Regions from separate parts of the Paenarthrobacter sp. C1 genome, predicted to be linked through region 1. Evidence: riboswitches for the same ligand, from Rfam matches in the RefSeq annotation. Region 1 holds a riboswitch; each other region holds the start of a gene.
The links. Region 1 has a riboswitch for cyclic di-AMP ahead of ACNAOU_RS20600 (hypothetical protein). Riboswitches for the same ligand answer to the same signal wherever they lie in the genome.
Positions count from the first base shown of each region.

Region 2: it holds a riboswitch for cyclic di-AMP, as region 1 does, so the genes downstream of both, ACNAOU_RS02005 (NlpC/P60 family protein) here and ACNAOU_RS20600 (hypothetical protein) in region 1, are expected to answer to the same signal.
Region 3: it holds a riboswitch for cyclic di-AMP, as region 1 does, so the genes downstream of both, ACNAOU_RS04855 (M23 family metallopeptidase) here and ACNAOU_RS20600 (hypothetical protein) in region 1, are expected to answer to the same signal.

Region 1 covers NZ_CP186052.1:4,408,380-4,411,584, reverse strand. Annotated here, with positions in the region: gene ACNAOU_RS20600 (hypothetical protein) at 179-1,360, opposite strand; cyclic di-AMP (ydaO/yuaA leader) riboswitch at 1,376-1,526, opposite strand; gene ACNAOU_RS20595 (hypothetical protein) at 1,655-1,885, opposite strand; gene ACNAOU_RS20590 (ATP-dependent DNA ligase) at 1,932-2,996, shown strand; gene ACNAOU_RS20585 (DUF6480 family protein) at 3,012-3,205, opposite strand, start outside.
Region 2 covers NZ_CP186052.1:398,705-401,909, reverse strand. Annotated here, with positions in the region: gene ACNAOU_RS02010 (hypothetical protein) at 118-798, shown strand; gene ACNAOU_RS02005 (NlpC/P60 family protein) at 903-1,694, opposite strand; cyclic di-AMP (ydaO/yuaA leader) riboswitch at 1,698-1,865, opposite strand; gene ACNAOU_RS02000 (copper resistance CopC family protein) at 2,040-2,672, opposite strand; gene ACNAOU_RS01995 (NCS2 family permease) at 2,787-3,205, shown strand, end outside.
Region 3 covers NZ_CP186052.1:999,901-1,003,105, reverse strand. Annotated here, with positions in the region: gene ACNAOU_RS04860 (C40 family peptidase) at 1-635, opposite strand, end outside; cyclic di-AMP (ydaO/yuaA leader) riboswitch at 640-801, opposite strand; gene ACNAOU_RS04855 (M23 family metallopeptidase) at 947-1,783, opposite strand; cyclic di-AMP (ydaO/yuaA leader) riboswitch at 1,788-2,028, opposite strand; gene ACNAOU_RS04850 (metal-dependent transcriptional regulator) at 2,224-2,919, opposite strand.

The sequences.
Region 1 (3,205 bases):
ACCTGCCTTATCTGATGCCAATGCGCTGGCCTGGCCGTTCACGGGGGAACGCGTCAGGAGCGCCTCAGCCGCTGGCAACTCCAGCGGCCCAAACGGCGCCTGAACGTTGCCGTGCGGCTGCTGCTGCAGTACCGCCCGTGCCAGCCGGTGTGCACGTTGGTGCGGGGCAACCGCGTGCTCACTGCAGTGCCTTCTGTGCGGCGTCAAGGAGCGATTCCAAGGTGGACGCCTGCGGCTGAGGCGACGTGCCTGCGGTGGGCTTGCCGGTGGGCCGGGGCTTTGCCGTTTGCGTTCCCGTCGGTGTTGGCGTCGGGGTCGGCGTGGGAGTGGTGGTCGGCGTCGGCGTCGTGGTGGGCGTCGGTGTTGCCGGCGGTGTCGTGATCGTGTCCGAGGGCACGTCGCCGGGCGCCGGCGCAGGTTGGGTCGGAGCCGGAGTGCCGGCTACGGGGGACGGCGCTGCGACTGCCGGGGCGGACGCCGACGGGACCCAGACAGGGGCTGCCAGGGAGACGTGCGGTGAAGGAACCGACGACGGCGAAACCGCCACAGGCGATTCCGGTACCGTCGCCTCCGGTACCGTGGCCGGTTGGCCTGCTTCGGATGACGATTGACCCGACGACGACGGGGAGGACGCTGTGGTGTAGGAAGCCCGGGGCGCAGGGGCTGCCGAGCCCGGTTGGCGGTCCTCGCCACTCTGGCCGCCGTTGGCTTCCTGGGCCGGACTTTCCTGACCGAAGAACGGAAGCTCCAGTGCCTGCCCGACGGTTCCCGCAGTCAGTACCAGGCCCAGCGCTCCGGCAACCACTGCCATGCGCTGGCTCATGTGCTTCACCGACGCGGCTTTCCGCAGAACAGCTTGGGGTTCGCGGCCAAATGAGGAGGTGGTGCCGAGGGTTGATGCCGTTACCGGCGGAGGTGTCTTGCGGGATGCCGCCGGGGCCGGGGCAGCCGCTTCGGCTCCGGCTTCCCCGCGGGTGGCTGCCTTGCGGGCAGCAACCACGGGAATGGCTGACGTGGGAGGCCCTGGTGTGGTGGATGCCGGAGCTGCGGCCCGCGCGGCTTCGACTACCGGAATCGCTGCGGTTGCCGGCTCCGGGCCTGCGGTTGCCGGCTCCGGAAGCGCAGGGGCCGCCTTCGGCTCGGCAGGGGCGATCACAGCCCTTGCCGCACGCTCACGCTCAGCGGCCCGGGCCGCAGCCCGCGTGGTGGGCGCAGCCTTAGCGGGTGATGCCGGAGTGGGTGCCGTTACGGTGGGGATCGCCGTCGTGGCTGGTTCCGGGGATCCGCTGGGTTGGGCCCGACGGCGTCCGGTTGGCTTGGTGCGCTCGCGCTCGAGTTGCGCGCGGCGTGGGTTATCCATGGTTGGGGACATGGTTGTGCCTCTCAACGCCTGCGAGGTTAGCTGTCGGGTTCGGACGAGGCCGTCCGGCCGCGCGTGGCGGCTTCACCCCAAGGGCTTGCGGAGAAAACAAGCCCGGGAAACTGTGGGTCCCCCGTCTCTGCCGCGGGTCTGGCGGATCCTGGATTGCGGCAGAGCCCGGCGTCAATCCAGAAGCGGCCCAGCGGAGATCGGGTCGCCCTATGACCGTACAGGAGGCGGAAAGTAAAGTCACATTAATGTAACGGGCGGTAGTTCTGCCCCCGCGGGAGGGTGCTACCGCTTAGGCTTCGGGGCCGGCGCGGGGGCGGGGAGTTCGTGTTCGATTTTCCGGACCTGGTGGGCCTGATGTGTGGCAGGGCGGAAGACTTCGTCTGCGATCCCCAGCATGCCGCCTGCTGCGGCCCGCCGGACGCCGCGCTTGTTCTCCCGCGCAATCCAGTACCAAAGCGCGCCCGTGAGCGCGGGAACTCCGAGCACTGCTGCCAACACGGCCAAGATGTCCATCCGCCAACACTAGCCTTGGGCACGTACTGGCCGGTAGACATGAGCTATGGACCTACCAGTGATGCCGCCCGTTTCGCCCATGCTCGCCAAGTCCGTCCCGAACATCCCCGACGTTGGGCATTACGAGCCCAAATGGGACGGATTCCGGACCATCGTCTTCAAGGACGGGGACGACATCGTCCTGGGCAGCCGCAACGAGAAGCCCATGACCCGCTACTTCCCGGAGCTGGTGGAAGCGCTGAAGAAGAACCTTCCGGACAAGTGCGTTGTAGACGGCGAGATCATCCTGATCCAGGGCAACAGGCTTGAGTTCGAGGTGCTGCAGCAGCGAATCCATCCCGCGGACAGCCGGGTTCGGATGCTTGCGGAGAAGACGCCGGCGTCCCTGGTGGCGTTCGACCTGCTTGCCCTCGGCGATGAGGATCTGACCGGCCGGCCCTTCGCCGAGCGGCGCGCGGCCTTGGAGAAAGCCCTCGCCGACGCCCGGCCTCCTGTGTACGTAACGCCTGCGGTGACGGACCTGGGGCGCGCCAAGGAATGGTTCGTGCAGCTTGAGGGAGCAGGCCTCGACGGCGTGCTGTCGAAACCGCTCGACGGCACCTACCAGCCGAACAAGCGGGTGATGTTCAAGACGAAGCATGAGCGGACAGCCGATTGCGTGGTGGCCGGGTTCCGTTGGCACAAGACCGCGAAAGTTGTGAGGTCGATGCTCCTGGGGCTCTACGACGACTCAGGCCGGCTTCATCACGTCGGCGTCGTGGCGTCATTCCCCATGGCAAAGCGGGAGGCGTTGGTGGCGGAGCTTGAGCCCTATCAAGTGGAACTCGGCGACCATCCGTGGGGCGAGTGGGCCAAGCAGGACGATTCGCCCGGGGGGTCACGGATGCCCGGGGCGCAGAGCAGGTGGAGCGCTGGAAAGGACTTCTCCTTTGTGCCGCTGCGCCCCGAACTGGTGATCGAGGTGGCCTACGACTACATGGAGGGTGACCGGTTCCGCCACACGACGCAGTTCCGTCGGTGGCGGCCGGACCGGACTCCTGAAAGTTGCACGTACTCGCAGCTGGAAGAGCCTGCGGAGTACGACCTTGGGGAGATCCTGAGCCTGCCGTAGTGGCCCGGCGGGGAACTACTCCTCGTGCCCCTGGTCGCTGCTCATGCTGCCTTCGGCGGGCGCGGTTTCTCCCGGGGGCACGCCGCCGCCTGGCTCGAGGCCTGTGACGTTTCCATCCAGGGGGTCGGGATTGGCCGAGGAAGCGGGGTCGTCGTCCTCGTCCTGGCGCATGTCGGGATCTTCGTGGATGCTGTCCGCGTCGGCGGTAG
Region 2 (3,205 bases), 690 kb from region 1:
ATGGCCGGCGAACGTGTCCTACAGCACACTCCGGCCATTTATTTGCGGCCGCTTGGGGAACTCGGACGCGATCCCACGCGATGCCGCAAGGCACACACGTCAAGGAGGAACCAAGCAGTGTCACACGCGCCTGATTCCGGCACGGAACGCACAACCACCGTGGTCATAGGAACCGGCTTGTCCGGCCTGGCAGTTGCCAGTGAACTCAGCCGCTACGGCGTGGGCTCCATAGTGGTGGATGGTTTCGGTGCCCTGTCAGCCACCGGCCCGGCGGTCCACACAGGCATGCTTCAACGCTGCGAGGTCACCGATCCCGCGTCCATCCAGGAACGCAACGAAATCCTCCGCCACTTACGCAATTACGCGGCCAGCCACCATCTGGACGTACGCAGCACCACCAGGGCCGTCCGCCTGGATTTCCTGGGCGCGGACCCAACCCAGCACATCGGGTACGGGCTCGCCGCAAGCATGACCCGGAGCGGTCTCCATGCCTCCGGCCCCCTCGAATCCGCCCCGCGCCAGTGGGCAGTCCACACCGCCAACGGGATTCTCCTGGCAGACCATATTGTGGTCACACGCTGCGCCCAGAGCCAGCTGCGCCGCATGCTGGCCGAACTTGGAATCGCCGTCGGACAGAACCTGGTCTCCGCGATGCGGGCAGTGGGAATGCACCTGGTGGGCGTGGGCGAGCTCATTACGCCCAGCCCCAAGGAAGTCCTGCGGCAAGCCAAGGCAGTGGGTCAGGCAATCTCCACCAAGGTGGCGCTCCCGGGCGGCCCGGGTATCGCCATCGCCTAGCCGGCATCATTCACGGCAGCCGCAACACGAATTTTAAACGCCAAAGGCCGGTGTCCTCGAAGATGATCTTCGGAGACACCGGCCCTTGCGTTGAAGCGTGAGGCTTATGCGCCAGCGCGTACGTACGTGATGGGACCAGTAGCGGTCAACCAGCTGATCGGGTGGATGCCCGTCTGGTTGCCGTTGATTCCACCGCTGATTGCCTGGCCGTTGCCGATGTAGATGGCGACGTGGCCGGACTGGACGATCATGTCGCCCGGCTGCGGGTCGCTGACAACCTTGCCGTAGTTCATGAACTGCATGGGAGCGAGGTCGCCAACCGGAATGCCGGCGGAACCGAGGGCCCGCTCAACCATGGCGGTGCAGTCCTGCATGATGCCGATCTGGGCGTAAGCCGAGGCAACCATGGCAGCGTTGACGCCACCGGCAGCGGGAGCAGCAGCTACAGGAGCAGCAGCAGGTGCAACAGCGGCCGGAGCTGCAACTGCAGCCTGGGCAGCTACGGGAGCCGCCGCTGCAGCAGCGGTAACGGCAGCCGGCTTGGCAGCGGGGGCTTCAACTACAGGAGCCGGCTTTTCGATGACCGGAGCTGCAACAGAAGCAACAGCCGGACGCTCGAAGTTGACGGTAGCCGTAGAAAGAGCGGTAACAACCTTGGTGGGGGCCTCGGAAGCGGTCTCGGCGACCGTAGCGGGGCTGGCATCGCGCTGGACCGGAGCCTCTGCAGCGTGTGCAGCGACAGATCCGGTCAGAACGAGTCCGGAAGCTGCTGCGATAACAGCTGCCTGGCGGCCAGCGCCGGAAGCGTTGCTGGCAACTGCCTTGGAGATGGAGATGAACGGATTAGGACGTACGCTGTCCGCCTTACGACGGCCGCGAAGAATGCGTGAAGACATGAAAGAGCCTCTCCCGATGCCTGCGAGGTTAGCTGTCGGATTCGGATGGGAGTCACCCGGCCACTATCCCCCGCTGTTCAGCGGAAGTTTCGTGACTTCACCCCAAGGCACGCTCGAAAGCGGCCCAAAATGGGTTCCCCGTCTCTGCCGTAGGTTTGTCTGCGAACGGATTCCGGACTGCGGCAGAGCTAGGCAATCAGGCCGGAAGTGCCCGCTACGTGGAACAGGCACAGGTACTACCGTACGCGATGATCCCGCCGAAGTCACATTTAAGTAACGAGGACTGCAGCTTTGGCGTGTCGCGGTAACCGAACCGAGATATTCGCAGCTACGTAGAAAAGCCCGCTATTCCGCGGCTTCCGGGCGGTTTTCGTCATCCGATCCGGCAAGTTTCCTGCGGGCTGTAACGGCGAGGAAGATCACGAGCGCAACCGCAACAACCGCAATGACAACAATGCTCCAGGGGAACGGCTGGGACGCATCTGCCGCGGGCGAACTGCCAACTGTTCCCGGAGGAGCCGTACCTGCGGACGGCACCGATCCCGAGGTGGCCGAAGCGGACGCCGAGGGGGCGGCCGAGCCGCTTGCCGCCGTCGTGCTTCCCGCTGTGGCCGTGAACTTGAAGGTGCCCTCGATGGGGTGCGAATCGGAGCTGACAACGCGCCACACCACCGTGTACTCCCCCGCCGGCGCGCCGGCCCGGAGCTTCTGCACGGCCTGGCTGTCGATGATCTCGACCGGCCCGTCTGCCCAGTTCTCGCCGCCGGAGGTTACGGAGACGCCCGATCCGATGGCCAGCGGCCGGTTGTTGAACGTAATGGAGACCGACGCCGGCACTTCAGCCACGGTTGCACCGTTCGCCGGCGCTGTGGATTCCGCGACGTCGTGCGCGGACGCCGGAGCCGCGGAAAACAGCAGGGCAGACGCGAAGGCAAGGGCGGCGACGACGGCGGCCAGAAGCGGGCGGATGGTACGCATGGGGCGGTTTCTCCTAGTGTTGGCTTCCTTACAGACTAGGGGAATGGTCCGAAGCTCCCACATTCAACGGCATAGGATTTGAGAGCACACTCCCCCCAATACCCGGAGACCTTCATGCTTAAACAAGGTTCTGCAGTGGACCGCTATTTCAAGATTTCCGAACGTGGCTCCACGTACTCAAGGGAAATCCGTGGCGGCTTCGCGACATTCTTCGCCATGAGCTACATCGTTGTGCTGAACCCGCTGATCCTCTCGGGGGCAGACTCCAGCGGAGCTTCCCTGGGCTTCACCGCGGTCGCAGCCACCACGGCGTTCGTCGCCGGCATCCTGACCATCCTCATGGGCGCCTGGGCCAAGCACCCCTTCGCTGTGGCCACTGGGCTGGGCGTGAATGCGTTCGTCGCGGTTACCGTGGCCTCGCACCCGCAGCTGACCTGGCCGGACATGATGGGCCTTGTTGTCCTCTCCGGCGTCACGATGCTCATCCTGGTGCTCACCGGCTTCCGCACCGCGGTTTTCAAGGCTGTGCCGGA
Region 3 (3,205 bases), 1.3 Mb from region 1:
CCGACGTAGATGCCTACGTGCGCACCGCCGTTCTGCATGACCAGGTCACCGGGCTGGGGGGCGCTGGTGGGCTTCATGGCCGTCCAGGCGTTGACGCGGGGGATGCTGATGCCGGCCTGGGCGTAGACCCACTGGGTGAAGCCGGAGCAGTCCCAGCCGCTCGGAGTAGTGCCGCCCCATACGTAAGGCGAGCCGATTCCTGTGTAGGCAATCGCTGCGAGCCCGGATGCTGCCGCGCTGGAGGCGGACTCCTTGGCTTCGGAGGACTGGGCAGTGACTGCAGTGGCTTCATCCGCCGTGCGCTCTGTGACCAGGGCCGCACGCTGGACAACCTTGGGGGCTTCCTTGGTGGCCACGACGGGGCTCTCGAAGGAGACGGTGGCTGTTGGCTCTGCAGTGACCACTGCGGTGGCAGCCAGCTGCTGGGTGCTGGAGACTTCCGAGGTGGAGACGTCGGTGTCAGCGGCGTGAGCCGGCAACCCGACAGTAAGGACGAGGCCTGAGGCTGCTGCCAGCACGGCGGCCTGGCGGCCAACGGTACCGGCGTTCGAGGAAACAGCCTTCGAAAGAGTGTTCAACGGGTTCGAACGAACCGATTCAGCGCGATGGCGCGCAGGGGTAGTGCGTGATGACACGTAGGTAGCCTCTCCCAATGCCTGCGAGGTGAGCTGTCGGATTCGGATGGGAGTCATCCGGCCGCGCTGCTTCACTGGGAAACTTTGCGACTTAACCCCAAGGCCTTCATTCGAAGACCAGAAGTGGTTCCCCCGCCCCTGCCAGACGATTTTGCGAACGGACCTCGAGTGGTGGCAGAGCTAGGCAATCCACTCAAGTGCACCGGCCCCCTAAAAAGCCGATGCGCTCTGAAGGTTATAACAATTGAAAGCGAATGTCACATTCAGGTCACGAGGCCTGTCATCAATGCGAGAGAGCACCATCAACTGGCTTAGAGCCAGCCCATGGGGTCAACGACCTCGCCGTTGACCTGTACTTCGAAGTGGAGGTGGCAGCCGGTGGAGGCGCCTGTGGTGCCGCTCAGGGCTACGGTGTCCCCGCGGTTGACCGTCTGGCCCACCTGGACGTTGAAGGACGACAGGTGGTTGTACGTGGTCTCCAGGCCGTTGCCGTGATCCACAACCACGCGGTTTCCTCCGCCGTACTCGTGCCACCCGGCAAAAGTCACTTTGCCTGCTGCAGCTGCATGCACGGCAGTTCCGCATTGGGCCACGAAGTCCTGGCCGCGGTGGAAGTCACCGGTGCCGCCCGTGAGGGGGCTGACGCGGTAACCGAAGGGGGAAGCGGTGGTGAGCGTGTCGAGGGGGCTGCCCAGGGTGCCCACGGAAGAAGCACGCTGGATGCTGCCGGCCGACTGGGCGCTGAGCAGTTGCTTCAGCTTTCCGTCAGGGTCCGCAGCGGTGGCTACAGCTGCGCGGCTGAAGTCGATTTTGGCTGATGCTGCCGCGGAAACCTCGGGCTGGCTTCCGACAGTGCCGCCAACGGCCAGGGCAGATTCGGACTGTCCCGATTCCGAGGTGGCCATGACGGGGCTGGTGGCCGGCAGGCCGACAGTCAGGGCAAGTCCGGTGGCGGCAAGCGCAACTCCGGCCTTCTGCCCGACGCCACTTGCTGCGGCGAAGTCGGCAACCTGGCGCAACGGGCTCTTACGGCGGCGCACCTGGCGTTCGGTGTCGCGGGGCCGGATCTCCGTTACGACGCGGGCTGGCCGCAGCTCAGTAGCGGGGCCGGACGCACGGCGGCGGCCCCTGACGTTCTGCGATGTCAAACTCTGTTCCTCTCTGAAAAGCCTGCGAAGTTAGCTGTCGGATTCGGGTCAGAGAGTTCAAAGACCCGGTCCGCACGAAGCGCTCACGGCACACAGGTATCCAAGGAGGGACTTGCATCAATGGGCACTTCTGCTGCGGACTTCACCCCAAGGCTGCTTCTTTAGACAGCCGCTTGTGGTTCCCCCGCCTCTGCCAGTGGTGATGGTTCACCCGATCCGCTGGCAGAGCTCGGCTCCGGATCAGGTAACGCTTTGGTATCAGCGCTAGTAGATAACTATAGGGGATTAAGGGCGTTGGTAATAAATTCGTTATCAACAGAAAGATGCCTGCGGCGGCGGGCCCTTATCATCAATTTCGAAAAACCGCAGGTCACACGCGCGCCAAAGCCCCTCAAAGTGAGGTTTGACACTGCCGGGAGGGTTGTCGGACCGGAAGGCTGTCAGTTGAGGGACACGAAGACGTGCGCTGCAACTTCAGGCGGGAGCTCCAAGGCTCCTTCGATGCCGGGCACCCGGACGGAGATGTACTCGCCCACGCGCTCGAGGGAGACCGGCGCCCCGGGCCGGATTCCGCCCTCATCCAACTGGGTGAGCAGTTCCGGCTCCACCTGGATGGGCTCGGCCAGCCGCGTGACAACCACCCGGGAGTCGGAGGCGTAGCCGTCCATGGCCTGCAGGAGGTTCACGTCGATCCGGGGGAACTGCGTTCCGGCCATGCCTCCCAGTGCTTCCAGTCCCGGAATCGGATTTCCGTAAGGTGACTCGGTGGGATGCTCAAGCAGTTCGTAGAGCCGGCGCTCCACGCGCTCACTCATCACGTGCTCCCAGCGGCAGGCTTCATCATGCACGTACGCCCAGTCGAGTCCGATGACATCGGCCAGGAGCCGCTCCGCCAGACGGTGCTTCCGCATGACTTCGGTGGCACGCTTGCGTCCGACTTCGGTCAGCTCCAGGTGGCGGTCGTTGGACACAATCACCAGGCCATCGCGCTCCATCCGCCCGATGGTCTGGGAGACCGTGGGGCCGGAGTGCCGCAGGCGTTCGGCTATGCGGGCCCTGAGAGCCACAATGTTTTCTTCTTCAAGCTCCAAAATGGTCCGAAGATACATCTCAGTGGTATCGATCAGATCCGTCATCCAGCTCAGCTCTCCTCGAACGCAGTTCTTGCGTAATCTCCACCGTACCGCGTCCCATACCGGGGTGGGCGGTGCCACCGCCACCCTTTGAACGCCAACCCCCAGCCTAGCTTATTTGGAATTACTCCGGATAATTCCGGACCCATTGCGGTCGCATCTTGTTCGTCCGCGTTCCACGTGGCGGACTATGACAGGGGCAGGTTCCTGCGCGCGGGCCATGTCAGGCAGAATTGGGGTGTCGAAGGGGCAGCTGACGCCACCTGCCACGACCCATCTTGAGCCGATA